One region of the Nonomuraea sp. NPDC059023 genome, then DNA from elsewhere that is predicted to be linked to it. Evidence: riboswitches for the same ligand, from Rfam matches in the RefSeq annotation. Region 1 holds a riboswitch; the other holds the start of a gene.
What was found. Region 1 has a riboswitch for cobalamin ahead of ACFWYW_RS44650 ((2Fe-2S)-binding protein). Riboswitches for the same ligand answer to the same signal wherever they lie in the genome.
Positions count from the first base shown of each region.

Region 2: it holds a riboswitch for cobalamin, as region 1 does, so the genes downstream of both, metE (5-methyltetrahydropteroyltriglutamate--homocysteine S-methyltransferase) here and ACFWYW_RS44650 ((2Fe-2S)-binding protein) in region 1, are expected to answer to the same signal.

Region 1 is NZ_JBHYIO010000037.1:56,169-70,771, reverse strand. It holds gene ACFWYW_RS44655 (YcaO-like family protein) at 1-775, opposite strand, end outside; gene ACFWYW_RS44650 ((2Fe-2S)-binding protein) at 1,017-1,592, opposite strand; cobalamin riboswitch at 1,891-2,014, opposite strand; gene ACFWYW_RS44645 (ABC transporter ATP-binding protein) at 2,040-3,764, opposite strand; gene ACFWYW_RS44640 (ABC transporter ATP-binding protein) at 3,764-5,473, opposite strand; gene ACFWYW_RS44635 (ABC transporter ATP-binding protein) at 5,470-6,222, opposite strand; gene ACFWYW_RS44630 (FecCD family ABC transporter permease) at 6,219-7,223, opposite strand; gene ACFWYW_RS44625 (ABC transporter substrate-binding protein) at 7,223-8,209, opposite strand; gene ACFWYW_RS44620 (superoxide dismutase) at 8,365-8,964, shown strand; gene ACFWYW_RS44615 (GNAT family N-acetyltransferase) at 8,970-9,461, shown strand; gene ACFWYW_RS44610 (NACHT domain-containing protein) at 9,947-13,450, opposite strand; gene ACFWYW_RS44605 (helix-turn-helix domain-containing protein) at 13,645-14,603, shown strand, end outside.
Region 2 is NZ_JBHYIO010000012.1:246,983-261,585, forward strand. It holds gene ACFWYW_RS22390 (hypothetical protein) at 1-357, shown strand, start outside; gene ACFWYW_RS22395 (hypothetical protein) at 408-1,283, shown strand; gene ACFWYW_RS22400 (DHA2 family efflux MFS transporter permease subunit) at 1,314-2,702, opposite strand; gene ACFWYW_RS22405 (TetR/AcrR family transcriptional regulator) at 2,783-3,496, shown strand; gene ACFWYW_RS22410 (SigE family RNA polymerase sigma factor) at 3,561-4,073, shown strand; gene mltG (endolytic transglycosylase MltG) at 4,070-4,951, shown strand; gene ACFWYW_RS22420 (hypothetical protein) at 5,165-6,196, shown strand; gene ACFWYW_RS22425 (enoyl-CoA hydratase) at 6,233-7,009, opposite strand; gene mmsB (3-hydroxyisobutyrate dehydrogenase) at 7,006-7,884, opposite strand; gene ACFWYW_RS22435 (enoyl-CoA hydratase/isomerase family protein) at 7,881-8,894, opposite strand; gene ACFWYW_RS22440 (acyl-CoA dehydrogenase family protein) at 8,900-10,051, opposite strand; gene ACFWYW_RS22445 (CoA-acylating methylmalonate-semialdehyde dehydrogenase) at 10,057-11,553, opposite strand; cobalamin riboswitch at 11,696-11,868, opposite strand; cobalamin riboswitch at 11,934-12,107, shown strand; gene metE (5-methyltetrahydropteroyltriglutamate--homocysteine S-methyltransferase) at 12,254-14,557, shown strand; partial or broken gene ACFWYW_RS22455 (hypothetical protein) at 14,561-14,603, opposite strand, start outside.

The sequences.
Region 1 (14,603 bases):
TCTCGTAGGTGCCGATGGCTTCGGTGAACGCCTTGGCGGCGGCCTCCTCGATGGTGTCCCGGCAGGCGCTGCCGAAGCCCACGACCCCGCGCTCGCGGTCCTCGGCGAAGACCCCCGCGACGATCGCCCCGAACTCCGATGGAATCTCCAGCAGCGTGACCCTCAGCCCGGATTCCGCCGCTTCTTCCATCGCTGCGGCCAGCGGGCCTGTCCCGGGCGCCGGCAGCGGGGCGGCTTCGTGGCGGCCGGCCCACCAGAGCGTGACCGCGTCACGTTCCAGCACTTCACGCAGGGCCGCCCGCCTCGCCCGCTCCCGCGTCGGGCCGGCTGCGGTTCCGGCCAGGACCGGATAGTTCGTGTACGGCTCGCCGCGGCGTGGGCCGGTGAAGTAGTTGACGTAGGCCAGCGAGGCGGGCACCAGGACCCGCTCCCCCGAGGTCAGGTCCTCGGCGGGCGCCCAGGCGATCTCCAACTCCCTGGTCATCGGGACGAACGGAAAGCCCTTGGCCGCGTACTGGGCGGGTGAGTAGAGGGCGAAGTCCCGGGGGTCGAGCGCGGGTTCGGCGAGGTCGCGGTGGGCGGCCCTGATCAGGTCGTCGGGCACCTGGTTGGCGCAGTGGCGTTCGACCGCCTCACCGATCGCGGCCAGACGAGCCGCGTCGTCGTCACCGAGGGCCGCGCCGCCGGTCACCTCCGTCCCTTGAACAGCGGTGTACGAGACCATGCCGGCGACGACAGGGTGGCGTGGCCGGTCCCGGCGCACTTCGCGGATCATGAGCAAGACCTTCCTGGGTGTGCCGGGACCGGGGAATCAGGTCTTACTCGTCGTCGTCCTCACGCCACTCGAACGGCGAGTCCACCGCGGGGGTGTGGGACTTCAGGCAGGTCTGGGGGTCATCGGGTTCGGCGAAACCGTGGTGCGCCATGTGCGTCCTCCTTCGGTGTTCTGCACGTATTGTGCAGTTGCGAACTCTTCGCGAGAACTTTAGGCACAGGCTCGTCGGGATTTCAAGAATTCATGTGTCCAGCAGCGCGCAGTCGCCGCATTTATCGCCGTCCGGCACCCGGTAATAGAGACAGCACGTGGTGCGCCGGAATGCGAGTTCCGGTGAGGTGAGGGCGCCTTTCCCGGTCAGCCCGCCGGTGGCCAGCAGCAGGTTCACCAGCCGGGCGGCCCGGGGGGCGAGCTCCGGGCGGGCGGTCGCCACGGCGCGTCCTGCTTCGGCGACGGCCGAGGCGGCGTTGCCGTACAGCAGGCCGGAGGCGACCTTCACCCGCAGGCCGCGCGCGAACGGTTCGAGGTGGCCACGCACCACCATGTCATAGAGCAGGGCGGTGACCTGCTCTTCCGTGCCGGCACGCCAGCCGGCGAGCATGGGAAGCCGCAGGCGGGCGTCGGCGTCGGCGCGGTCGAGCCGGGTCAGGTCGGGGATCACTCCGTGGGTGAGCACGGCGCCCACGACGGGCGACCAGAGGCGGGCCGCGTGGCTCAGCTGAGCGATGGAGGCGCCGATGCGCAGCTCACGGGTGCCGTACTTGGAGGCGGTGGCCGCGACCAGGTCGGCGAATCCACCCGCGTAATCGGAGGCCACGTCATGCCATCCCGCGGGGTCGCCGCCAAGATGCGGAGCGAAGAACGAACCGAATTCGGTTATTTCCTCAAGTGCGCTGCGGACGGACTCTTCCGACGCCGCTTCCATGGTTCCAGGCTCCATTCTCGAAAAGGGCATGACTAAATGGGCCGGACGGCGAATCCGGCAGTTTTTTGGAGAGGTCAGGAACTACTCACGGCGGGACCGAGCGGTCGGCGGCGCGCCATCGTCGTTCAGGCACCATGGCCTGCTCCTCTCCGGGGAGATCCGCCCCAGTTCGTCGAGGAGGCGAGCGCGTGAGTCTCCTGGCTCTCGGGTCGATGCTCGTCCCCGCCTTCCCACCCCGGAAGGTGGTGGCGTTGAGGGGATCCGCTCGCCGATCACAGTGGCGGGACCGCGCCGGAGTCGCACCGGCTTCCTCAGTCCGCGCTCGCCTTTACCCGGCCATCATGACACGGATCCGGTCAGTTGGGCCGATATGAGGCGGGTGTAGGCGCCGTCGCGGGCCAGCAGTTCCTCATGGGTGCCGGTCTCGGCGACGCGGCCCGATTCGAGCACCACGATGCGGTCGGCGGTCAGGATGGTCGACAGCCGGTGCGCGATGATCAGCGTGGTCCGGTCACGGCGGACGGAGGCCATGGCGGCGGCGACCTCCTGCTCGCTTTCTGTGTCGAGGTTGGAGACGGCTTCGTCCATGATGAGGATGGGCGCGTCCTTGAGGATGGCCCGGGCGATGGCGATGCGCTGGCGCTGGCCGCCGGACAGGCGGGTGCCGAGTTCGCCGGGCAGGGTGTCGTAGCCGTCGGGCAGGCCGGTGACGAACTCGTGGGCCTGGGCGGCCGTGGCGGCGGCGATGACCTCCTCAAGGGTGGCGTCGGGGCGGCCGAGGCGGATGTTGTCGGCCAGCGGGATGTTGAACAGGTAGACGTCCTGGGGCACCAGGGTGATGCGGCGGCGCAGATCGTCCTGGGGGAAGTCGCGGATGTCGTGGCCGCCGATGGTGATCGATCCGGAGGTCACGTCCCACAGGCGCATCAGGAGGCTGGCGCAGGTGGACTTGCCGGCGCCGGAGTGGCCGACGAGCGCGACGGTCTGGCCGGGTCCGAGGGCGAAGGTGACGCCGGTCGCCGCCTCGGGGAGGGCGGGGCCGTACCAGAAGGTGACGTCGGTGAAAACCACGTGAGGAGCGATGGGGCCGGGCGGCGGCGCGCTGACGCGGTCGGTGACCGGGGCCGGGGTGTCGAGGAGCGTCATGATGCGGGCGCCGGCGGCGGTGACGAGGTTGAGGTCGCGGGCGACGTCGGTGACGGCGACGACGGGGGCGAAGGTGGCGGCCGACAGAACGACGGCGACGGGAAAGAGCAGGGGCTGCAGGGAGCCGGCCGTTACGAGGAAAGCGGCGGTGAGCAGGACGGCCAGCAGGCCGAAGGTGGCCAGGGCGTTGGTGGCGGCGTGTTCGAGGCCGGAGCGGCGACCGTGGGCGAGTTTGGCGGCGAGCAGGAGTTCGTCCTGTACGGCGAGGCGGTCGAGCTGGCGCTCACCGGCGCCGGAGGTGATGAGCTCGCGCAGGCCCTGGAGGGTGTCGACGGCTTCGGCGTTGAGTTCGCCGACCCGGGCGCGGAGTTCGGCGCCCTGGGCTTCGGCGCGTCGGCGCAGCCACCTGGGAACGAAAGCCAGCAGCACCAGCGCGGGCGCCAGCGCGAGGGCCAGGGCCGGGTGGAAGACGCCGAGGGCGGCGAGCGCGGCGACAGGCACGGTGGCGGCGCTGACCAGCGGGCTGAGCGTGTGGGCGAACCACAGCTCCAGCTGCTCGACGTCGGAGATCGCGGTGGCGCCGAGGTCTCCGGAGCGGCGTTCCAGCAGGTAGCCGGGCGCCAGGCGGTCGAAGGCGGCGTAGACCCGGCCGCGCACGTCGGACAGCACGCGGAAGGCGGCCACGTGCGCGAGGTAGGACTCCAGCCAGGGCGTGAGGGCGAGCAGCGGCAGGAGCAGGCCGAGGGCGATGAGGCCACCGCGCAGCTCGCCGGGCGTGGCCCCGGTGATGGCTCGGCTGACCACCCATGCTCCGACACCCGCCGAGGCCAGCATCACGACGTGGTGGGCGATGCCGCTGACGACGGCGGCGACCAGCAGCGGCCGGTGCGGGCCGAGCAGGCGCAGCAGGGCGAACATCAGACGGATCCTTCCTGGGCGGCGACCAGGCGGGCATAGGCGCCGCGCCGGTCGAGCAATGTTCGATGGTCGCCTTCCTCGACGATGCGGCCGTCGGCCATGACGATGACCCGGTCGGCGTCGCGGACCGTGGACAGCCGGTGCGCGATCATCAGGGTCGTGCGGCCGCCGGCCAGCGTGTCGAGGGCTTGCTGGATGCCGGATTCGTTGGCGGCGTCGACGCTGGAGGTGGCCTCGTCCAGGACGAGGATGGGGGCGTTCTTCAGCAGGGCGCGGGCGATGGCGATGCGCTGGCGTTCGCCGCCGGAGAGTTTGAGGCCGCGTTCGCCGACGATGGTGTCCAGGCCTTGGGGCAGGTCGTGGACGAAGCCGGCGCGGGCCGCGCCGATGGCCGCGTCGAGTTCGGCGTCGCCGGCGTCCGGTCGGGCCAGGGTGAGGTTGTGCCGGACGGTGCCGTGGAAGAGGTAGGTGTCCTGGGAGACGACGGCGACGAGCGAGCGCAGCTCGTCCAGGGGCAGGTCATGGATGTCGGTGCCGCCGACCGTGATGCGGCCGCCGGTGGCGTCGAAGAAGCGCAGCAAGAGCGCGGCCACGGTGGTCTTGCCGGCACCGGAACGGCCGACGAGCGCGACCCGCTCCCCCGGCTCGATCTCCAGGGTGAAGTGGTCGAGGGCGGGGCGGTCGCGTTCGCGGTAGGTGAGGCTGACGTCGTGGAAGGCGACCGCGGGCGGTCCCGAGCACGCCGTCGACGAACCCTGCTCCTGCGCCGGGGTGTCCAGTACCTCGAAGACCGCCCGCAGGGACGGGACGGCGTTGTAGCTGGAGTGATAGGCCGCCTCAAGCTCCTTCAGCGGCCGGAAACATTCGGCGGTCAGCATGAGCACCAGCAGCAGCCCGGTCACCGTCAGCTCGCCCGCGGCCAGCCGCAGCGCGCCAACGCCCAGCGCCACCGCCGTGCCGAGGCCGATGACGAAGGCGACGCCGCCCAGGTAGAGGACGACGATCGCCATCAGCCGGATGGAGTCGCGGCAGAACGCCTCGGCCAGCCTGGCCAGCTCGCTGCCGCGCCGGCCGCTGGCGTTGAACGCCTTCAGCGTGCCCATGCCTTGCAACGCGTCGAGGTTCTCCGCGTACAACCCCTTGTACCCGCGGAACCAGGCGTCGTTGCGGTTCCTGAGCACCCGGTCGGAGGCCAGGGGCAGCACGGGCATCAGGACGGCGCAGGCCAGCACCACGATTCCGATGACCGGGTCGAGAGTGAACAGGAACGCGGTCACGCCGACGGCCCCGATCAGCGCGGCGGCCAGTTGCGGCAGGAACCGGCCGAGGTAGGCGTCCGCGGTCTCGATCCCGTCGACCAGCGAGCTCTGGGTCGCACCGGTCCTGCCCTGCTGCGCCCAGCCGGGTCCGAGCGTCAGCAGCTTGGCGGTCAGCCGCCGCCGCAGCTCCTTCTTGATCCCGGCCGTGGCCCGCAGCGCCGCCACCTCTCGTACGGCCAGCGCCAGACTGCGCCCGAGCTGCAGCACGACGATCCCGGCGACGGGCCAGCCGATCGCGGCCACGCCGTCACCGGCGAAGATCCGGGCCAGGCAGTGGGCGACGAGCACGCCCTGGCCGACGTAGGTCGCGGTGATGGCCAGCAACAGCCCCACCACCCCGGCCAGGCGTAGCCGGACCTGCGCTGACAGGCTCAGCAGCCGAGAGATCACTGCTCCTCCTTGAGCTCGAAGACGAGCTGGGTCCGCTGTACGGCACGCACGCCGTACACCTGGGAGATGCGCTCCGGCGTCAGCACGTCGTCCGGAGGGCCGCCGGCCAGGACGCGACCCGCGTCCATGAGGTACAGGCGGTCGCAGTAGGCGGCGGCCTGGTTGAGGTCGTGCAGGGCGGCCAGCGTGGCGACGCCCAGGCCGCGGACCAGGCGGAGGATCTCCAGCTGGTGGCGGATGTCGAGATGGGAGGTGGGCTCGTCCAGCAGGAGCAGGCGGGATCGCTGGGCCAGGGCGCGGGCCAGGAGCACGCGTTGTTTCTCGCCGCCGGACAGGGTCCCGTAGAGGCGGCCGGTGAGATGGGTCGCGGCGACGCGTTCGAGCGCCTGGGCGCAGATGAGCTCGTCGGCCTTGGTGGTGCGGTCGAGGGGGCGTTGGTGCGGGGTGCGGCCGAGGGCGACCATCTCGGCGACGGTGAAGTCCAGCTCCGTGGGGGCTTCCTGGGCGACGACCGCCGTGCGCCTGGCCGACTCGCGCGGCGGCAGCCGTACCACGTCGTCGCCTTCGACGGCGATGAGGCCGGCGTGTGGGCGGACGGCGCGGTAGACGGCGCGCAGGAGGGTGGACTTTCCGCAGCCGTTGGGGCCGAGCAGGCCGACGAACTCGCCGGGGCCGACCTCCAGGTCGGCTGCGTGGACGATCGGGCGGCCGTCGAGCCGGATGGCGACGCCGTTGAGGAGCAGGGTCATCCGCGCCTCCGCAGCAGCCAGAGGAAGAAGGGAACGCCGAAGACGGCGGTGACGATGCTGAGGGCCAGCTCCTGGGGCGCGGCGACGGTGCGGGCGGCGATGTCGACGAGCTGGAGGAAGAGCGCGCCGAGCAGTGCGGAGACGAGCAGGACGCGACGGTGGTCGGCGCCGACGAGCAGGCGGGCGGCGTGCGGGACGATGAGGCCGACGAAGGCGACGGCGCCGCTCGTGGCCACCAGGACGCCGACCAGCAGCGAGGTCAGCACGAACAGGCGGGCGCGTAGGGCGGTGACGCTGACGCCGAGGGAGACGGCGCTGTCCTCGCCGGAGCTCAAGGCGTTGAGCGGGCGGTGCTGGACGAGCAGGTACGCGATGCCGGCGAGCAGGACGGCGGCAGGGATCGGCAGCATGTGCCAGCGGGCACCGCCGAGGCTGCCCAGCAGCCAAAACAGCACCTGCTGAGCGGCCCGGCCGCTGTGCGCCTGTTGCAGCACGTAGCTGTAGACGGCCTGGAACAGGTAGGCCAGGGCGACTCCGGCCAGCACCAGGCGGGCGGGGGTGATCCGGCCGGAGCGCTGCGCCAGCACGTACACCAGCATGAGGGCGAGCAGCGCGCCGAGGAAGGCCGCCATCGACAGCGGCAACCCGCCGAGCGCCGAGGCGCCGAAGATCAGGACCAGGACCGCGCCCAGTGAGGCGCCGGAGGAGACGCCGAGCAGGAACGGGTCGGCCAGCGGGTTGCGCACCAGGGCCTGCAGCACCGCGCCGACGACCGCGAGCCCGGCGCCGACCAGGAGTGCCAGCAACGCTCTGGGCAGGCGGAACTCCCAGACGATCTGCGCTTGCGCGGGTGTCCAGGAGGGGACGGCCGCGCCGGGGATCAGGCGGTCGGCGACGATGCCCCAGACCTGGGCCGGGCCGACGTGCACCGCGCCGATGCTGACGGCGGCCAGCGTGGAGCCGATGATGGCCAGCGCCAGCAAGGGGGCGACGACCCTCATCAGGCGAAGGCTTCGGGGTGCAGGAACCTGGCGATGTCGGCGATGGCGAGGATGTTGCGGTAGCCGGGGTGCTGGGCGGCGGCCGGTAAGGCCAGGAAGCGCTTGCCGCGGGCGGCGGGGCTGTTCTTGGCGATGGCGAACGCCTCGTCGGCCTTGGCGGTGGCGGCGGGCATCTTCTCACCCGACAGCACGGCGTAGTCGCAGACCAGCAGCGCGTCGGGCGCGGCGGCGGCGATCTTCTCGGCGCTCACCTCGGTGTAGTCGCCCTTGACGTCGGCCAGGACGTTCTGACCACCCGCGAGTGTGATCATCTGGTTGGTGAGCCCGGCTCCGCCGTAGGCGTTGACCGGCCCCTTGCCGCCGTCGGTGGCCAATACCTTGACCTTGGGCAGGGCGCCGACCTTCGTGGTGACCTCGGCCAGCTTGGCGCGCAGCTCGGCGATCAGCTTGGCGGCACGCTCGGGCACGCCGAAGATGGCGCCGAGGTTGCGCAGGTCGGTGAAGGTGTCCTCGATCGTGAACTCCAGGGTCGTCGCCGCGTCGCACCAGCCGCCCAGGATGTAGACCGGGGTGCCGGCCGCGCCGAGCTCGTCCACGGTCGCGTACCCGCCGGAGGCGTCGAAGCTGGTCATCGTGTTGTCCAGGACGAAGTCGGCGCCCTGGGCGAGCATGACCTCCTTCTGCGGCAGCATGATCGACGGCGAGATCTCGGGGATCTTGTCGTACAGCTCCTTATGGCCGGGCAGGAAGGCGCTCTCGGAGAAGTCGGTACGGCCGGCCACCCGGTCCTGCAGGCCCAGGGCGAACAGGGTCTCCAGCGCGGGCTGGTAACCGGTGACGACTTTGGCCGGAGGCTTGTCGAAGGTCAGCTTGCGCCCGCAGTTCTCGACGGTGACGGCGGCGGCTTCGGGTGCCGCGGGTCGTTCGGGCGGGGACGCGCAGGCCGTGAGGATCAGCACCGACATCAGGACAGGAAGCAGCCTCATGACCGATGACTCCTTGCGAGGGGATCGCAGATGCGAACAAGTGGCAAGTTAGGCGGCTCGTGGCGGTGGGTCAAGGGTCGGTCACAGATGGCCGCTAATTGCCGTATTAGGGTTGTTGCGAATTAATCGCAACTACAGGTCCGAGGGGATACACGATGGGTCAGTACACGCTGCCCGACATGCCGTACGACTACGCGGCGCTGGAGCCCGCCATCACCGGCGAGATCCTGGAGCTCCACCACGCCAAACACCACGCCGCCTACGTCAAGGGCGCCAACGACACCCTCGACCGGCTGGCGGAGGCCCGGGACAAGGGCGAGTTCGGTGGCCTGGTGGGGCTGGAGAAGACGTACGCGTTCAACCTGTCCGGTCACGTGCTGCACACGATCTTCTGGCAGAACCTCTCTCCCGACGGCGGCGACCGCCCCGACGGCGAGCTCGGCGACGCCATCACCGAGCACTTCGGCTCCTTCGAGGCCTTCCAGAAGCAGCTCACCACCGCGACCGCAACCGTGCAGGGCTCCGGCTGGGGCGTGCTGGCGTGGGAGCCGCTCGGCCGCCGCCTGGTCGTCGAGCAGGTCTACGACCACCACGGCAACGTCGGCATGAACACCACCCCGCTGCTGGTGTTCGACGCGTGGGAGCACGCCTACTACCTGCAGTACCGCAACGTCCGCCCGGACTACGTGCAGAAGCTGTGGGGCCTGATCAACTGGGACGACGTCATCACCCGCTACAACGCGGCCAAGGGCTGACCCCCGTGAGCGGCGCGCGGCCCCGGGTCGGTCTCGTGGCCGCCGGCGAGATCGCGCGCCACCTCACTTCGGTGGCCGACGTCGGCGGGCGCAGCTTCACCCGGGCGCCCTGGCACGAGCCGTACGCGGCGGCAAGATCCGTCGCGGCCCGCCTGCTCTCCGACAGCGCGCGTCCCGGCTTCGTCCTGGCGCTCGCGCTCGGCGGGGATGAGGACGAGGAGGTGTACGGCTTCGCCTACGGCTACTCCTGCTCCTCTCTGGCGGTGCTGGCGGGCCGGGTGGCGGGCGACGACTTCACCCTCAAGGAACTCGCGGTGCTGCCGGAGCGGTGCGGGATGCGGTACGGCGCGGCGCTTCACGACACGATCGTCGCCGCGGCAGGCGTCCGGCCGAAATGGCTGTCCACACATCCGCACGCGCGGGCGGCGCTCGGCCTGTACCGCAGCCGGGGCTGGCAGGTGGTCGGCCGGCCCAGGACGGAGCGCGTAGTCATGTGAAGGTCCGTTTGAGAACCTTGCTGCGGCAACGCGGTGTCGATCCCGAGGAACTCGCCCTCTACTCCCTCCGCCCAGAACGCGGCCAAGGCTTCCCCCTTCGTTCCCATCACCCCTCATTCGGAGATTCGAGTCAGCCGTCTCGCCACGAGTCCAATGAGCGGCCGGTGCCCGATCCAGCTGGGCGATGTCGGACTCGGTGTTGCGCTCCAGATACCGGCGTAGCGCCACCGCACAGAGCTGATGCTTGCCGGCGCCGGCGTTGTAGAGGTCCTGCGCGGAAGTGGAGGCCTACCCACGAGCCCAGAAGGCCTCCGGCACCCGCTCACCGTCGAACTCCCCGCGGCACGCCAACGGCGCCGCCGGGGCGAAAATCGAGGCCCTGGGCGCGCGCGTTGTGGATGAGACGCCGCTGCGGCCCGCCAGCATGGCGACCACCATCAGGAAGGGCGGCATCGTGACCGATGGGCCCGTGACCCCATCTCACCTCACCCGTCGACGGTGTCCGGCGTGATGACCGAGTCGTAGTCGTAGGGCTCGTAGTCGACGACCACGTTGCGCAGGCTGTCGATGGCGTCGGGGTTGGCCAGCGGGCTGCCGCGCAGGCTGACGTGCTGGAGGTCCGGCAGGTCGCGCAGCGCGAGGAGACTGTGCAGGCGGGTGCAGTCGTCCAGCCGCAGCCGCCTGAGAGAGCGCAACCCGGTGAGGAAGTCGAGGTGCTCGATGCGGGAGCCGCTGAGGTCAAGCTCCGTCAGGTGGACGAGGTTCGCGATCCCGCCGCACCCGCTCAGCTCCCGGCAGCCGGTCAGCGCGAGTTTACGCAGGTACGTCAGGCCGGAAAGGCAGGTGAGATCCATCAGATTCTCGACCTCCTCCGCGTGGAGACTCAGCAGCCGCGGAGAGTTCGTGAGCGTCATGAGGTCGGCGGCGAGCACCGTTCCGGTCAACTTCAGGCTCCGCAGCCTCTCGCCGCCGGGAAGCTCGAACGTCTCGCGGCCGAATCCGGCCAGGCGCAACTCCAGCCGTTGCAGGTTCTCGCACTCCTCCAGAGCCGACGTCTTCGAGACACCTTCGCGCGTGAGGGCGCGCAGCGTGGTCAGCGCGGGCATCTCGCGGCAGAAGCTCAGAGAGCCGACCTTGCATCCGTTGATCGACAGAGTGCGTAGGTCACGGAGCGCGCGCAGAGCGGCGAAGCCCCGCGCGTTCACGCATCCGTCGAGAATGAGGATGCGCAGTTTGCGCAGGTCGGCCAGCGGCGCCAGATCTGTCAGCTTGTTGCAGCCGTCGAGGTGGAGTTCCTCGAGGCCGGTGAGGGCACGCAGCCGGTTCACGCCCGGGACGCCGCGGAGACTGAGCCTGCGCAGCGCCGTCAGCTTCTCGATCCCGGCCAGCGAGACCGGGCCCTTGTGCTTGCCGCAGTCGAGCTGGACCAGCTTGGACAGTCCGCGCCAGGAAGCGAGGCTGAGCGCGCCCTGCCCGACCGCCACGTCCAGGGCGGTCAGCTCGGTCAGACGGCCCACATGGCCGAGCAACGCCTCCGAGCGCACGTGTACGACGACCCCGGCGAGGCTCATGCGGGACAGCACCCGGTCCACGTACTCCCCGATCTCGAACCGTTCGCCGCAGGCCACGATCTCGTCGACCACTCGCTGTTCCCGTGCCAGCGGCGCATAACGGGCGATGACCTCGAGCCCCTCATCCCCGCCCAGCACCGCCGCCGCGTGCACGCAGGCCTCCTGGGTCGGTGGCGGCTCGCCGGTGAACCGGGTCAGCCACCTGACCATGCCCTCGCTACCGCCGATCAGTTCCGCCTCTTCGATCGTGCGGGGCGGTAGCACGTCGGTCAGCGCCGCGCCCGCCCGCTCCGCGATGGCCGTGGTCACGCGCCGGCCGGTCGAGATGCACTCGGCGGCGAGAAGAAGCAGGACGCGGCGCCGGTCATCGGCGGCCTCGTCGGCCGCGTCCAGGATTCCGCCGACCAGGCGGCTGGCCGACGGCCGGTCCAGCTCTGCGGCGGCGAAGGCGATCACCCTGTGCCAGCCGTCGTCGGTGATGTGCCGGGTGAGGTCACCGGTTCGGCCGGCGTGGGCGTACCCCAGCGCGGTCAGGTACTCCTGGAAGCTGCGGTGGGCGAACTCGGCCACCCCGGCGCTCGTCTCCCGGAAGACGATGGTCCGGTTGACGAGGATCTTCATCACGTCTCTGGCGCCGATCGTCACGTTCATCATGCCGGGCAGGCACTCCTTGACGATCTCCAGCACGGTCTTCTCCGGCAGCCGTAGCTCGGGCCGTTCGGCAGGGGTGAGCGCGCCGGGCGTTTTCACCGTCGGGCGCGGCTGTTCCCGCAGGCGCAGGTCCTCCATACGGACGCGGATCGCGGAATGCTCGCTCAGGTGGCAGGCCACTGCTTCGAGGAGGTCGAGGCGGTCCTGCTCGTTGAGCTCCAGGCCCACTCCGCGCGGGGCGCGTGCTCGCTCCCGTTTCCAGGCCAGGGCGCTGATGACCTTGTTGTAGAGCTCGCTACGGCTGCTCGGCGCAGTGTCGGAGAGGTTGTCGGCGTAGAAGGCGCAAAGCATGGCGCACAGCAGCGGCGTCTCGGCGATCTCCCGGACGGTGATCCTTCTGCGGAGGTCCCGCAGAAGGTCCTGGCGCCTGTCGCGGAAGTAGTCGCGGCGTTCCTGCGTCTCGAACAGGAGAAAGGAGTCGAACCACGCGTTGACGCACAGGATGATGCGGCCGTCGTCCATGGGATGGAGCCGCAGCGGCGAGAAGCGGTTCCCGGCGAACCACGACATGTTCGCGCCCTCAGGACGGGAGGTGACCACGTACCGCACGTCCGGATACTCGTCGAGAAGCTTCTCCAGCCAGGAGGAGAAGTCGCTGCGATGCAGTTCGGACAGCTCGTCGAGGCCGTCGAGGATCACCAGCGCCTTGCCCGACTCCAGGGTGGAGGTGATCCAGCCGGTCGGCACGTCCTTGCGCCGGTGCGAGGCCGCCTTGATCAGGTCGTCCCGCGTCGGGTAGATGTGCTCGGAGCCGGAGAACACGTTTCTGAGCTGCACGACGAACGGGATGAGACCGTTCCAGACCCGCAGCACCGGCGGGAAGGAGTGCCGGGCCGCGCACACCGCCAGCCACTGGCTGATGGTGGTCTTGCCCGACCCCGCCGTGCCGACGATGAGGATGCGGTTGGAGCGCGTGGAATTCTTGACGATCTGGGCGATGCGCTCGTCCACGGGACCGGCACGCGCGTTCTCCTCCTCGGCCGTCAGCGTGATGTAGGCGATCTCGATCGGCTGTCTCTTGAGCTCCATCGGCAGGTCGAGGCCGAACAACTCCATGTTCTTGTACGTGTGGATGATGTCGGCCAGGTAGAGAGCCTCGAAGGCGCTCATCTCCCGGGGCGTACGCGGGCGGAAGTGCGGCAGGATCACCCCGTTGATCGCGTCCTCGAGCAGTTCGTAGGTCCTGAGCGCCAGCACGAACGTGTCGACGGACAGTTCCGCCTGGAAGTCCGGCATGCTCTTGGCCAGGGCTACGACGTACTGACACGAAAAGTGCAGGAACCACTCGCCGTAATCGTGTGCGCCGCTCGACAGGTGGGCCCGCCGCCAGTGCCTGCGCGCCTCCGGCCGCAGCGGCGCGGCGATCTCCTCCACGTCGAACCTGCTCTTGGCCAGGGCCGAGCGGTCCAGCCGCGCCGACTCGAGGGCCCGGCAGACGCCGTCGACGGCCAGGTCACGCTCGGCGGCGTCGAGGTTCCTGAACTCCACCTGCTCGAAGCGGCGCAGCCGTTCCACCAGCAGGTCCCGTGCCTCCGTCAGCCGGTGCTCGAAGGTGTCGCGCGCCCTGCGCTCATCCTGTCTGGTGAAGACCAGGTTCGCCATGTCGGAGATGCCCTGGGCCCGCGTGGCGGCGCCGGGAAACAGCACCCGGAAGACCGAGAGCATGATCTGGTTGGCGAGCCGCTTGTTGCGATCGTCGACGGCCATGGACACCTCGTGCGGTCCCGGGCATCCAATCGTCCCACGGGCGCAGGGCCTCACCAAGGGGAACGGACACGCACGGACAGCCGCTCCCCGACCCACCCTTGCGTCACCGGCTTGCCGGCGCTCATCCCATCCCCAAACCCGCGTTGTACTGCAGACTCCTAGGAAGGGGTCATCCGGCTGTCTATAGTGACGGAGTGGAACAGAGTGATCTGCGCCATCAACTCCTGCTCTTAGGCCTGCGGGCTGAAACTGCCCAGGTCTACGAGCGGCTGCTCTGGGTCCAGCAGGCGAGTGAGGGGGAGCTGGCCGCGGCACTGCGCATGCGCCATGAGGCCGTGCGCGTCGCGCTGAAGGACCTGATCGCCTGGGGTCTGGTCGCCCGGCACGACATCCATGGCGCCGACAGGGTGGTGCGCGCGGTTGTTCCGGAAACCGGGCTGGAGGCGCTGGTTCATCGGCACCAGGCCGACCTGGAGCAGGCGAGGATCGCCGTGAGCCAGGCGTTCGAGACACACCGCAGATCCGCGCGTAAGGCCGACGTCGAATCGCCGGTCGAAGTGGTCACCGGCGCGGCGGTCAAGGTTCGCATCAGGCAGCTTGTGAACAGTGCCCGGCACGAGATCCGCCGGCTCGACCGGCCGCCGCATCTGTTCGGCGCCGCCAACAGGACCGAGATCGAGCAGCTCGGCCGCGGGATGCACTACCGGGTGGTCTACTCACGTGAGTGTCTCGAGCTGTCCGGCTATCTGGAGGACAACGTCAACCCCTGTATGGAGGCGGGCGAGCAGGCGCGGGTGACGGCCGTGCTGCCGGTCAACATGACCATCCTGGACAACGACTTGGCCTGGCTCGCCAGGCCGGCCGAGGGACCTGCGGCCGCGCTCACCATCGTCTATGCGGGAGGTCTGCTGGAGGCGCTGGTCGGGCTCTTCGAGATGTGCTGGACCACGTCGGTGCCGTTGCACCTGGCGGACGGCGGGAGCGGATCCATCAACCCTGCGGATCGCAAGCTGCTCGTCCTGCTCAACGCGGGAGTGAGTGACAACAGGGCGGCGGAGACGCTGGGACTGAGCCGTCGGACCTTCTACCGCCGCCTGGAGCAGCTCATGGCGCGGACGGCCACGACCAGCCGCTTTCAGCTCGCGGCCGCGGC
Region 2 (14,603 bases), on a different contig from region 1:
GCCACGAGCGCTTCGGCCACCGAAACCCCGACGCCGTCACCGTCCCCGTCGCGCGAAGCCACCACCAAGGTCAAGGACTGCTTCGACGGTGACTGCCTGCTGAAGTTGTCCAAGCCCGTCACGATCCGGCTGAACGCCAAGAAGTTCTACTACCCGAAGTTCGAGGTCGTGGCCATCGACAGGGACACGATCACGTACCGGGTGGAGTACCCGCACGGAGGCGGCTCGGAGCAGCGCCTCGGTGAAGGCGGAGGCGGAGCCTTCGCGTTCCGCAAGCACACTCCGGTGGAGGTGCGGCTGGTGTCGATCAAGAAGGGTCAGGCGCTGCTGTCCGTCACACCGGGGGAGCGAAGCTGAGCATCATCATGTGATCTTCGCGTGACGTGGGAGCGGCAGTATGTGGCCGCGTGAAACGTTTCGTTGCCCTTACCGCCGCGGCTCTGGGCGCCGCGCTCCTGTCCGGCACCGGGTCGGCGCAGGCCGCCGCCCCCGCCGACCCGGTCACGTCGCTGAAGAAGCAGTTCGCCCCCGGGTACGGTGTCCGGGTCGCCGAGACATATCGCGGCACGGCCAGCGGGATCAAAGGCGAGTTCGCCTCCCGTACCGTCGGCGTGATCGGTTTCGGAAGGTCATCGGCCGCGGACCATGATCTCACGACGACGTGGAAGTTCACCGAAGAACAGCTTGCCACCCTCGGTGCGAGCTCGAAGGAGGTCCCCGGTCCCATCCGCGTGATCGAGGTGGGCGGCACCACCTACGTGAAGGGGTTCGACTGGCATCCCCTGCCCGAGGGGAAGCACTGGTTCCGATTCGGCAAGAACACCAGCTGGGGCAACGAGGGACAGCGCGGGGACCAGCTCGTGGACGTCTTCGACCCGGCGGTACTCAAGACGCTCCTGGCGAAGGCGAAGGTCGCCAAGCCCGGCGACTACCGGGGAACCCTCACCCTCAAGGACCTGTACAAGGCGAGACACGGCTACGGCCGCCCCGACACCAAGGCGATCTCCTTCAGGCTTCTCCTCGACCGCGAACACAGGCCTGCCCGTCTGATCACCGAGTACACCGAGAAGGCCGACTGGCCCGACGGAAAGGGCAAGACGGTCAAGCGCCTCGAGCACCACGTGGTGGACACGCGCTACGGCGGCTGGGGGTCGAAGGTGACGGTGACGCCGCCTCCGGCCGAGGAGGTCGTCGACTTCGACGTGTTCACGCCGCCCGTGGACCTGAGCCCGCTCGACGCGGTGACCGACCGCGCCCAAGCCGCCGTCGTGTCGCGCGACTGACGGCCGGACAGCTTCGACCCCTGGTCGTCCTCAGCCGACCAGGGCGTGTCGGGGGAGGAGGCCGACCAGGAGCAGGGCGGCCAGGAAGAGGGCGGCGGCGAGCGCGGTGATGAGGATGCCGGCGTCGAAGAAGCCGTGGCCGGCTCGGGCGAAGAAGACGGTGCCGAGGGCGGCGGCGCCGGTGGCGTTGGCGAACTGCTGGACGGCGTTGAGCATGCCCGAGCCGGTGCCGGCCTCTTCGGCGGTGGCGTCGCCGAGTACGTAGTCGAAGACGGGGATGAACACCAGCCCGGAGCCGAAGCCGGTGATCAGCAGGGCAGGCGCGAGGGTCCAGGAGGTCAGGCCGTTCTGGGCGTGGGCGATGGTCCAGGCGAGTGCGATCAGACCGGCGGCGGCGATGCCGAGGCCGAGGTGCAGGGTGGTACGGCCGAGCCGCGCGGCGAGGAAGGTCCCGGCGAGGCCGACGGCGATGGCGCTGCCCAGGGCCCAGGGGATCAGGGTGAGGCCGGTGTGCAGAGGCGTCCAGTGCGCGCCGAGTTGGAGCATCAGGTTGAGGGCGAGCTGGAATCCGGTGAGCGCCGCGTAGAAGCCGCAGACGATGACCAGTCCGACGACGAAGCTGCGCTTCCGCAGGAGCGACGGCGTGATCACCGGGTGGGAGCTGCGGCGTTCGGAGGCGGCGAACAGCGCGAGCACCGGGATCGAGGCGGCCATCATGGCGTAGGTCCAGATCGGCCAGCCGAGTTCGCGGCCCTGGACCAGAGGGATGATCAGCAGGGCCGAGGCCAGGGTGAGCAGCCCGACGCCGCGCAGGTCCAGACGGGTCGAGGGGTCCTCGCCGGTGTCGCGGGGCAGGACGTACGCGCCCAAGACCCAGGCGGCGACCCCGATCGGGATGTTGATCAGGAAGATCGAGCGCCAGCCGCCGAACAGGTGCAGCAGCCAACCGGCCAGGATCGGCCCGGCCACCGTGGCCAGGCCCATGATCGGGCCGAAGGGAATGAGGGCACGCCGCAGGTGCTCGGGCGGAAAGACGATCTTCACCAGAGCGAAGCCCTGCGGGATCATCACCGACCCGAACAAGCCCTGCAGGACGCGGGCGACGATCAGAAACCCGGTTCCCGGCGCGAGGCCGCAGGCCAGCGAGGACAGGGTGAACCCGGCCAGACCCAGCAGAAACAGGCGCCGGCGGCCGACCAGGTCGCCCAGCCTGCCGGAGGTGACCAGGCCCAGGGCGAAGGCCGCGGTGTACGCCGCCGGCACCCATTGCACCGTGGTGTCGCCACCGCCGAGATCGGCCCGGATCGAGGGCCCGGCGAGGTTGGCGATCGTCGAGTCCAGCACGTCCATGATGTCGGCGATGACCACGACCGCGAGGACGAGCCAGGCCCGGCGCAGCGGTAGGACCAGGGACTTCACAACGGGAGAACTTTGTTCAGTAGCCATGAACTTAGTTCTATGTGGCGAACATAGTTCATGTCAAAGCGTAGAATCGGAGCATGGCCCACGATCCGAAAGCCCGCCGGGCCGCCCGGCACCTGCAGCCCGGCGCCGCCCCGGCCCAGCCGCGCCGGGAACCTCTCACCGTCGAGCGCATCATCGACGCCGCGCTGCACGTGGTCGCGACCCAGGGCTATGACGCGCTGACGATCCGCGCCATCACCGGCGAGCTGGGCACCAGCCCGTCATCGCTGTACGCGCACGTGGTCAACAAGGCCGACATCGACGACCTGATCATCGGGCGGCTCAGCTCCGAGCTCGTCTTGCCCGAACCCGACCCCGCCCGATGGCGGGAACAGATCCTGCGGGTGTACGCCCAGATCCGTGACCAGTACCTGCGCTATCCAGGCATCTCCCGTGCCGCCCTGGCCACGGTCCCCACCAATCGGGACACCTTGCGCGTGAGCGAGGCGATCCTGGCGATCCTGCTCGCCGGCGGAGTCGAGCCCCAGACCGCGGCCTGGGCCATGGACGCCCTGTCCCTGTACGTCGCCGCCTACACCCTGGAGATCTCCCTGCTCCACGGGCGAAAGGCCGACCCCGGCCAGGAGTGGGTCCTCAGCCGCGACGAACTTCTGCACCGGTTCGGCTCCCTGCCCGCCGACCAGTTCCCGCACACCAGACGCCACGCCGGCGAACTCACCTCCGGCAGCGGATACGAACGATTCGACTTCACCCTCAACCTGATGCTCGACAGCCTCACAAGAACCTGACATCTTCCGGCATAGTTCCGTGGCGCTCGCTCGTCCTTGGTGGGTGACATCACGAGGAGGACGGGTGGATCCAGGCTTCGAGGCGGCGCTCCGGCAGTTCGTCATCGACAGGTCGGGCGCGTTGTTCCGCACGGCGTACCTGCTGACCGGCGACCGGCACGCCGCCGAGGACCTCGTCCAGTCGGCCCTGGCGAAGACGGCCGCGCGGTGGCGCGCCCTGCGCGACCCCGAGGCCATCGAGGGGTACGTCCGACGGACCATGTACCACGAGCAAGTGAGCCGGTGGCGCCGCCGGTCACGGGTCGTGGAGGTGAGCACGGACGCGCGGCTCGACCGGGCCGGCGACGGGCACGCCGAGGCGGCGGACCTGCGCATGACGATGCGCGCGGCGCTGTCCCGGCTGACGCCCCGGCAGCGGACCATGCTGGTCCTGCGCTACTTCGAGGACAAGTCGGAGACCGAGATCGCGCGCCTGCTGGGCGTGCGGGTGGGCTCGGTCCGCAGCCAGATCTACCGATCGCTGGAGCGGCTGAAGAAGTCGGCCCCCGAACTGAGCACCGTGAGGGAGTTGCGTTGAACGTCGAGAACCTGCTGCGTGAGACCCTCGCCGACATGGCGGACGAGCAGGTGCCGCCACCCCCGGCCCGCTTCCTCCCGCCCCGTCCCGTCCGCCGGAGGGGCGTCGCCCTGGCAGCGGCGGCCACCGTCGTCGCCCTGGCCGCGGGCGGCACGATCGCCGTCAGGACCCTCTCACCCGAGACGCCCGTGGCGCCGGTGGCCGCGCGTCCGGAGCACACCGTGACCATCAAGGAGGGATGGCGGGCCACCCTCTTGTTCGACAACCTCTCCCGCGTGACCGGCGAACCCGCGGCGTCGTTCGCGCGGGCGGCCAAGGACGGCCGGGCTCTGGGCCTGCCTCCGTATGCGAAGGGCAGGCTGGAGGGCTTCGCCCACCCCGGCACGTACAGGTTCGCCGAGTCCGCCACTCCCACCGAGATCCTGGCCGCGATGGTGGCCCGGTTCCGCGCGACGGCGGACGAGCTCGGCCTGTCCTCCCGGCGCGCGCCCATGGACGTCGTCATCATCGCCAGCCTCGTCCAGGCCGAGTCGCCCACCGAGGCCGACATGCCCAAGGTGGCCCGCGTCATCCACAACCGCCTGGCCCGCGGCATGATGCTGAAGCTCGACAGCCCCCTGCTCTACGGCCTCGGCAGGTACGGCGTCGACGTCACGGTCGAGGACACGAAGCGGCGTACGCCGTACAACACCTATCGCCATGGCGGACTGCCTCCGGGGCCCATCTCCAACCCCGGTGAGGCCGCGCTCAAGGCCGCCCTCCACCCGGCCGCGGGCACCTGGCTCTACTACGTGGCCACCGACCCGAAGAGCGGCACCCTGGAGTTCGCCACGTCCGCGAAGGAGTACGCCAAGCTCGTCGAACGTTTCGCCGGGTAACGATCCGTCACTCCGGCGGACGGGCCAGTTCGGCGTCCACGTCGGCCCGCACGTTCGCGATCTCGCGCCTGATGGCGCCGGTGACGACAGATGTGGGCACAGGCCCCCCGGACCCCACCGAAGCCCTCGCCCTGTTCGACGACGTCCAGCCATGAGGACCGCGGCCGACGTGCTCGGAGCCAACCTTTGCGGTGGAAGGCGCGTCTCACCTTTATGGGCTTATTGTTTCGCGGTACGGCCGCAGCCGTCGCCTTCTTCGTCGTGACGGGGCCGGTCGCCGCCCACGCCGAGGCGCCGGCCAGTCAGTGGAGTGTCGTCCATCACGACCGCCGCGACTCCTACGACGCGGTGACGGTCACACCGGGTGGGGCGGTCTGGGTCGCCGGGACGAGCCAGCTGTTGAAGGGCGGCCGGTCCGCCTTCAAGCGGGTCACCGGGCCGGGCTTCCGGGTCAAGCGGCTGACGTCGGCCTCCGACACCAGGGTCTGGGCCTTCGGCGCGTCGCGATACGCCCGATGGAACGGCAAGCGCTGGCAGGTGAACCGATGGCCCCACGGCCGGGTGGACGGTGCGTACGCCATCGGCCAGAACCTGTGGGTCATCGAGAACGCCAACGCCTTCCCCTCAGCCGGTACTGCCGGGTGGACGGCGCGGTCCACGCTGCGGCGACTGGCCGGGTCGGCGTGGCGCAAGGTCCGGACGCCGATCGTGGTCAAGGGACTCGACGGCCGGTGGGCGGCGGGCTCGGCGCGGGGCACGGCGGCTCTGGCCCGCTGGAGTGGTACGGCCTGGCGCGCGGTCACCCTTCCGGCGATCCCGTCCACCCGCTCGGGCCAGATCTCGGAGCTGACGGATGTCGCGTTCGACGGTGAGACCGGCCGGGTGATGGCGGTCGGCTGGGTCGCCTGGCCGTGCGGCGGCTCCTTCTGCGGTGAGACGTTGCTGCTGACCGGCTATCCGGGCAGCTGGAAGTTCGAGGTCCGTGGTGAACCGGGCTTCCAGCCGCGTGCCCAGGCCGAGCCCGACGGCAGAGGCGGGGCCTGGGTCGTCTACGACGCCAAGGGCGGAGGCAGCCGATTTCTGCACATCGGCCCCGACAGCGTCGAGCCGGGCGCCTTCCCCGCTCCGCCGGACCGGACAGCGTCCGTCCGCGACCTCGCCATCCAGCCGGAGAGCGGTTCCGTCTGGGCGGTCGGCGGGGCCCGTTCCGGTCGCGGCGGCACGGTCTGGGCTTACCGCCGTTGAGCCGGCTGCCGCCTGACCAAGTGGAGACGACCTCCGCTATCGGTTGGTGAAGGAAGGCTTGCGCTTCTCGGTGAAGGCGGCCATCCCCTCCTTCTGGTCCGCCGTGGCGAAGGTGGCGTGGAAGACGCGGCGTTCGAACCGCACCCCTTCGGCAAGCGTGGTCTCGAACGCCCGGTTGACGGCCTCCTTGGCCATCATCGCGATCGGCGTGGACATGCCGGCGATCGTCTCGGCCACCGTCCGCGCTTCGGCGAGCAGGTCGGCGGCCGGGACGATCCGGGAGACCAGGCCCGCCCGCTCCGCCTCCTCGGCGTCCATGGTGCGGCCGGTCAGGCACATCTCCATCGCCTTGGCCTTGCCGACCGCACGGGTCAGCCGCTGCGAGCCGCCGATGCCCGGGATGACGCCCAGCTTGATCTCCGGCTGACCGAAGACGGCGGTGTCGGCGGCGAGCACGATGTCGCAGAGCATGGCCAGCTCGCACCCGCCGCCCAGCGCGTAGCCGGACACCGCGGCCAGCGTGGGCTTGCGTACCTGCCCGAGCCGGTCCCAGGCGGCGAACCAGTCGCTGAGATAGACGTCCATGTAGTCGTTGGGCCGCATCTCCTTGATGTCGGCGCCGGCGGCGAAGGCGCGCTCGGAGCCGGTGATCACCAGGCAGCCGATGTCCGGATCGCGGTCGAATCCGGTCGCGGCCTCCACGACCTCGTCCATGAGCTGGAGGTTCAGCGCGTTGAGCGCCTTGGGCCTGTTGAGGGTGATGAGGCCGACCCGGTTCTCCGACTCGGTGAGGATGGTCTCGTATCGCGTCATGAGCGTTCCCTGATGGAGTTGACGATGGCGGAGAAGTCCTGGCCGGCCCCGGCGCCTTCGGCGAAGGCCGCGTAGATCTCCGCCGCGTGGAGGCCGAGGTCGGCGGCCACGCCGTGGGCGCGAACGGCATTGGCCGCCAGGCCGAGGTCCTTGGCCATGAGGGCCCCGGCGAAGCCGGGCCGGTAGTCGTGGTTGGCCGGGCTCGCCGGCACCGGGCCGGGCACCGGGCAGTTCGTGGTCAGCGCCCAGCATTGCCCGGAGGCGGCCGAGGCCACGTCGAACAGCGCCTGGTGCGACAGGCCGAGCCGTTCACCCAGGACGAAAGCCTCACTGACCGCGATCATGGAGGCACCGAGGATCATGTTGTTGCAGATCTTCGCCGCCTGCCCGGCACCCGGCCCGCCGCAGTGGACGACGCGGCGGCCCATCGCCGCCAGCACCGGTTCGACGGCGGCGAAGTCCGATTCGGCCGCGCCCACCATGAAGGTCAGCGTCGCCGCGCTCGCCCCGACGACGCCTCCGGAGACGGGGGCGTCGAGGGCCCGGTGCCCGGCGGTGACCGCTGCTCGCGCGGCGGCGTGCGCGTCGGCCACGTCGATGGTCGAGCAGTCGGCGAACAGCGTGCCGGGCCGGGCCGCGGGCAGGATGTCGTCGTAGCACCGCAGGACGTGCGGTCCGGCGGGCAGCATGGTGATGACCAGGTCGGCGTCGCCGGCGGCCGCGGCCGCCGAACCCGCCGCCCGCACCCCGTGCCCGGACGCTTCGTTGAGCGCCGCGTCGTCGAGGTCGAACCCGTCCACGTGGTGTCCGGCCTTGACGAGGTTACGCGCCATGGGCCCGCCCATGTTGCCCAGGCCGATGAAGGCGATCCTCATGACAGCCCCAGCTCCTTGTCGCCCAGCGGCGCGAAGAAGGCGTCGACCTCCGCCGCGGAGGCCGCCTGAACCCACCGCGGCGACCGGTCCTTGTCGATGACCTGTGCGCGGATGCCCTCTTCCAGATCGGGATGGCCCAGCGCCCGGCACGAGACGCGGTACTCCTGGTCCAGCACCTCTTCCAGCGAGCCGAGCAGCCCGGCGCGCCGGAGCGATCGCAGCGTCACCCGCAGCGCGGTCGGTGACTTGGCCGCGATCTGCTCCGCGGCCTCCTTCGCCGTGCTCTCGCCGATGTCCAGCAACTGCTCGACGATCTCCGGAACGCTCTCACCGGAGTAACACACGTCGATCCAGGAGCGTTGCGCCGGCAGCGACCCTTCTGGAGCGGGTACGGCATGAGCCGCCAGCGCCGCCGTGACCCCGTGCGCCGCCGCGCTCTGCCGGAAGGCGGGCAGGTCGGCCGAGGGCACGAAGTGGTCGGCCAGGCCGCAGGCGATGGCGTCGCCCGCCCCGATCGTCGTCCCGGTCAGCGCGAGGTGCAGCCCGATGTCGCCGGGAGCGCGCGACAGCAGGAAGGTACCGCCCACGTCGGGGATCAGGCCGATGCCGGTCTCCGGCATGGCCAGCCTCGTGCGCTCGGTGACCACGCGGACGCTGCCGTGCGCGGAGACGCCGACGCCGCCGCCCATGACCAGGCCGTCCATGAGCGCGACGTACGGCTTGCCGTAGCGGGCGATGCGGGCGTTGAGCAGGTATTCGTCGCGCCAGAACGCGGCGGTGGCATCGCCGCCACCCTGCCGGATGTCCTGGTAGATCGAGCGGATGTCGCCCCCGGCGCACAGCCCGCGTTCGCCGGCGCCGCTGATCAGCACGGCCTGGATCGTCTCGTCCGTCTCCCACGCCCGCAGCGCGGCGTCGATGTGCCGGACCATGTCGTGGGTGAGCGCGTTGAGCGCCTTCGGCCGGTTGAGCAGGATGTGGCCGAGACGGCCGTCCTGCCTGGTCTCCATGTCCATCAGGCGGCCCCGCTCAGATTGCCGGTGAGGCCGCGGGCGACGATGACGCGCATGATCTCGTTGGTCCCTTCGAGGATCTGGTGCACCCGCAGATCGCGCACGATCTTCTCGATGCCGTATTCGGTGAGGTAGCCGTAGCCGCCGTGGAGTTGCAGGGCGCGGTTGGCGACGGTGAACCCGGTGTCGGTGACGAAGCGTTTGGCCATCGCGCAGAGCTCGACCGCCTTGGGGTCGCCCTCGTCGAGCGCGGTGGCCGCGCGCCACAGCAGGGCGCGGGCGGCCTCGAGTTCGGTCGCCATGTCGGCGAGCTGGAACTGCAGCCCTTGGGCGTGGGAGAGCGGCGCGCCGAACGCCTGCCTGTCGCCGAGGTAGGAGGTGCTGGCCTCCAGCGCGGCCCGCGCGCCGCCGAGCGAGCAGGCGGCGATGCCGAGGCGGCCGCCGTTGAGGGCGTTCATCGCGATCCGGAATCCGTCGCCCTCCCGGCCCAGAAGCCGGTCGGCGGGGACGCGTACGCCGTCGAGGACGACCTGCCGGGTGGGCTGGGCGTTCCAGCCCATCTTCTCCTCGTTGGCGCCGAAGGACAGGCCGGGGTCGTCGCGTTCGACGACGAACGCGGAGACGCCGCGCGCGCCGGAGACGCCGGTGCGGGCCATGACCACGTACACCTGCGCGGCCCCGGCTCCGGAGACGAACTGCTTGACGCCGTCCAGGACGTAGGCGTCCCCATCCCGTACGGCTCGCGTCGCGAGCGCCGCCGCGTCAGAACCGGCGCCAGGCTCGGTCAGGCAGTAGCTGGCCAGGCTACGCATCGAACACAGCCCGGACAGCCAGCGCGTGCGCTGCTCGATGCTGCCGTAGTGGTCGATCATCCAGGCGACCATGTTGTGGATGGAGATATATCCGGCAATGGACGGACAGCCGGTGGCCAGCGTCTCGAAGATCAGCGTGCCGTCGCGGCGGGACAGGCCCGAGCCGCCGAACTCCTCGCTGACGTAGACGCCGCCGAGACCGAGGTCGGCCGCCTTGGTCAGCACGTCGACCGGGAAGTGCTTGCGCCGGTCCCAGTCGATCGCGTTGGGGGACAGGTGCTCGTGGGTGAAGCCGGCGACCGCCTCGACAATGGCGAACTGCTCCTGCGTCAGTACGGGCATCGGCCTCAGCCCATCGTCGGGATCGTGAAGCTGGCGCCCTCGCGAATGCCCGACGGCCAGCGGGAGGTGACCGTCTTGGCCTGGGTGAAGAAGCGGATGGAGTCGGTGCCGAACTGGTTGAGGTCGCCGAACATGGAGCGTTTCCAGCCGCCGAAGGAGTGATAGGCGACCGGGACGGGGATGGGCACGTTGACCCCGACCATGCCGGTGTTCACCCGGCGGGTGAAGTCGCGTGCCGTGTCGCCGTCGCGGGTGAAGATGGCGACGCCGTTGCCGTACTCGTGCTCGCTCGGCAGCCGCAGCGCGTGCTCGTAGTCGTCGGCGCGCACGATGGACAGCACGGGCCCGAAGATCTCCTCGCGGTAGATCCGCATGTCCGGCCGCACGTGGTCGAACAGGGACGGGCCGATGAAGAAGCCGCCCGGCTCCGGCACGTCGGCGTCCCGGCCGTCGACCACGAGCTCGGCGCCCTCGCTCACGCCGATCTCCACGTAGTCGCGGACGCGCCGCAGGGCGTCGGAGCCGACCAGCGGGCCGAAGTCGGCGCCGGGGTCGTCGCTGCGGCCCAGGCGCAGCTCGCCGATCCTGGCCACCAGCCGTTCCCGCAGCGCGTCCGCGGTCGCCTGTCCCACGGGGACGGCCACCGAGATGGCCATGCAGCGTTCGCCCGCCGAGCCGTAGCCGGCGCCGATCAGCGCGTCCGCGGCCTGGTCCAGGTCGGCGTCGGGCATGACGATCAGGTGGTTCTTGGCGCCGCCGAAGCACTGGGCGCGCTTGCCGTGCGCGGTGGCGGTCGTGTAGACGTGCTCGGCGACCCGGGTGGAGCCGACGAAGGCGATCGCGGTCACCCTGTCGTCGGTCAGCAGGGTGTCGACAGCGTCCTTGGCGCCGTGGATCACGTTCAGTACACCGGGTGGGAGGCCGGCTTCGGTGAGCAGTTCGGCCAGCCGTACCGGAACTGATGGATCACGCTCGGACGGTTTGAGCACGAAGGCGTTGCCGCAGGCGACGGCGGGGGCCAGTTGCCACAGCGGGATCATGGCGGGGAAGTTGAACGGCGTGATCCCCGCGACCACCCCCAGCGGCCGGCGCATGGAGTAGACGTCGATCCCGCTGCCCGCGTTGTCGGTGAACTCGCCCTTGAGCAGGTGGGGGATGCCCGCGGCGAACTCGACCACCTCCAGGCCGCGCTGGATGTCGCCGTCGGCGTCGGCGACGGTCTTGCCGTGTTCGGACGACAGTAGCCGGGCCAGGGTGTCGCGTTCGGCCTCGACCAGGTGCAGGAACCTCAGCAGCACGCGGGCGCGGCGCTGCGGATTCCACTCCGCCCAGGCCGCCTGGGCTTCGGCGGCGTCGGAGATGGCCGCCCTGGTCTCGTCCGGAGTGGCCAACGGGACTCTGGCCTGGACGGTTCCGGTGTTCGGGTCGTGGACGTCGCCGAAGGTGCCCGAGATGCCGGGGACGTGCTTGCCGCCGATGAAATGGGACAGTTCACGGATCATGGAGCCTGCTTTCGCCAGGTGGACCCGAGGATGGGCATGCAAAGGAGGGCAGGTCAGAGGTGAGTGACCGCCGTCGCCATCGGATCACCTGGGCCGCGGGCGCGTTCCGGTGCCATGCGTGTTCGCTCCATCCTCGTGGACAACACATGCCAGAACTCGCGGCCGGTATCCTGACTCCCGGATCAGCGCACGTCATCCGGCCTTCCCGGCTTTCGCCAGTGGCACTGTCGAGCGATGACGCACATCCCCGGTCACAGTGGCGGGACCGTGCTGGATTCACACCAGCTTCCCTGCACCGCGAGCGTTCCTGTTGAAAATATAGTTGGACGTCCTAGTAAGTCCAGTGCCGGCTTCCCTTGGCTTAGGGTGGGGGTCGCAGTTGGTTCGCCCCGTCAGCCAGGCGAGGCGTCGTAAGAGGGAACCCGGTGCGAATCCGGGACTGCCCCGCAGCGGTGAGTGGGAACGACCGCCGTCACCAGCACTCGGCCCCCGGGGCCGGGGAAGCGACGGCCAGTAGGCATGTGCGACGCGCCCGCGAGTCCGAAGACCTGCCACTGCCCGCGCGCACCCCGCGCGCGGTGCATCGGACGGCCTCGAGGGAGGGCTGGGCGACCACGCGGGCCAGAAGTGTGCCCGCGCCTGGGCCGTGCCTTCGCTCGAACGCCGGGGATGTTCCCCGTGACTCGCGAAGGAGAGTTCCGTGACCGAGCGTTCGCTCGCCACCGTGTACGGCTACCCCCGCCAGGGACCCGGCCGCGAACTGAAGAAGGCCGTCGAAGGCTACTGGGCGGGCCGGATCACCGCCGCCGAGCTGGAAGCCGCCGCCGCCGGCCTGCGCCGCGCCGCCTGGCGTGAGCTCACCGACGCCGGCCTCGGCGAAGTCCCCTCCGGCGACTTCTCGCTGTACGACCACGTGCTGGACACCACCGTCATGGTCGGCGCGATCCCCGAGCGGCACCGGGCGGCCGTGGAGGCCGACCCGCTGGCCGGCTACTTCGCCATGGCCCGCGGCACCCAGGACGTGGCGCCGCTGGAGATGACCAAGTGGTTCGACACCAACTACCACTACCTGGTCCCCGAGCTCGGCCCTGACACCGTCTTCACCGCCAACCCCGGCAAGCAGGCCGCCGAACTGACCGAGGCCCTGCTGCAGGGCCACAACCCGCGCCCGGTCGTGCTCGGCCCCGTCACCTACCTGCTGTTGTCCAAGCCCGCCCCCGGCGTCGAGCCCGGCTTTCAACCGCTGTCGCTGCTGGAACGGCTGCTGCCCGTCTACGCCGAGATCCTCGCGTCGCTGCAGTCGGCGGGCGCCGATTGGGTGCAGTTCGACGAGCCCGCCCTGGTCCAGGACCAGCCGCAGGAGGTACTCGCCGCCGTCGCCGCCGCCGCCTACGCCCACCTCGGCGGGCTGACCCGGCGGCCCAGAATCCTGGTGACCAGCTACTTCGACCGGCTCGGCGCCGCCCTGCCCGTGCTGGCCGCCGCCCCCGTCGAGGGCCTCGGACTCGACTTCACCGGCTCGGCCGCCGCCAACCTCGACGACCTGGCCGCGGCCGGCGGGCTGCCCGGCAAGCGACTGGTGGCCGGGGTCGTGGACGGGCGTAACATCTGGATCAACGACCTGGAGAGGTCGCTGGCAACGCTCGCCACCCTGCTCGGACTGGCCGAGCGGGTGGACGTGGCCGCCTCCTGCTCCCTGCTGCACGTCCCCTACGACACCGCGCTGGAGACCGACCTCAATCCCGAGGTGGCCGGCTGGCTCGCGTTCGCCCGCCAGAAGGTCGCCGAGACCGTCACGCTCACCCGCGGCATCAGCAGGGGCACCCACCTCATCGCCGAGCAGGTGGACGCCAACCAGGCCGCGCTGCGCGCCCGCGCCGAGTCCCCGCTGACCCACAACCCGGCGGTCCGCGCGCGCACGACGGCCGTCACCGCCGCTGACAGCCGTCGCATCAGCCCGTACGGCGAGCGCGCCGCCGCCCAGCGGGCCAGGCTGAAGCTGCCGCCGCTGCCGACCACCACGATCGGCTCGTTCCCGCAGACCAGCGAGTTGCGCGTCGCCCGTGCCGACCTGCGCGCGGGCCGTATCGACCAGGCCGCCTACGACGAGCGCATCGCGGCCGAGATCCGCCAGGTGCTCGCCTTCCAGGAGGAGGCCGGGCTCGACGTCCTGGTGCACGGCGAGCCGGAGCGCAACGACATGGTCCAGTACTTCGCCGAACAGCTCGACGGCTACGTGGCCACCCAGCACGGCTGGGTGCAGTCCTACGGCAGCCGCTACGTCCGCCCGCCGATCCTGGCCGGCGACATCTCCCGTCCCGAGCCGATGACGCTGCGCTGGACCACCTACGCCCAGTCGCAGACCAGCCGCCCGGTCAAGGGCATGCTCACCGGGCCGGTCACCATGCTGGCCTGGTCCTTCGTCCGCGACGACCAGCCGCTCGGCGAGACCGCCCGCCAGGTGGCGCTGGCCCTGCGCGAGGAGGTGGCCGACCTGGAGGCGGCGGGCACCACCGTCATCCAGGTCGACGAGCCCGCGCTGCGCGAGACGCTGCCGCTGCGCGCCGCCGACCGGCCCGCCTACCTGGAGTGGGCCACCGAGTCCTTCCGCCTGGCCACCTCCGGCGTACGCGACGACACCCAGATCCACACCCACATGTGCTACGCCGAGTTCGGTGAGATCCTGGCAGCCATCGACGACCTCGACGCCGACGTGATCAGCCTGGAGGCCGCCCGCTCCCACATGCAGGTGGCGCACGAACTGTCCGAGGGCGGCTACCCGCGCGAGGTCGGGCCAGGGGTCTACGACATCCACTCGCCGCGGGTACCGGGCGTGGAGGAGGTCGCGGGCCTGCTGCGCGCGGGCCTGGCGGCCATCCCGGTCGAGCGGTTGTGGGGCAATCCCGACTGCGGGCTGAAGACCCGCGGCTGGGAAGAGGTCCGCAGCTCGCTGACGAACCTCACCGCCGCCGCCCGTCAGGTCCGCGAGAACCCGACCGGCTGAAGCTCAGTGCATGGTGTAGCAGTGGTGCGTGGCGTCCAGCCAGGTC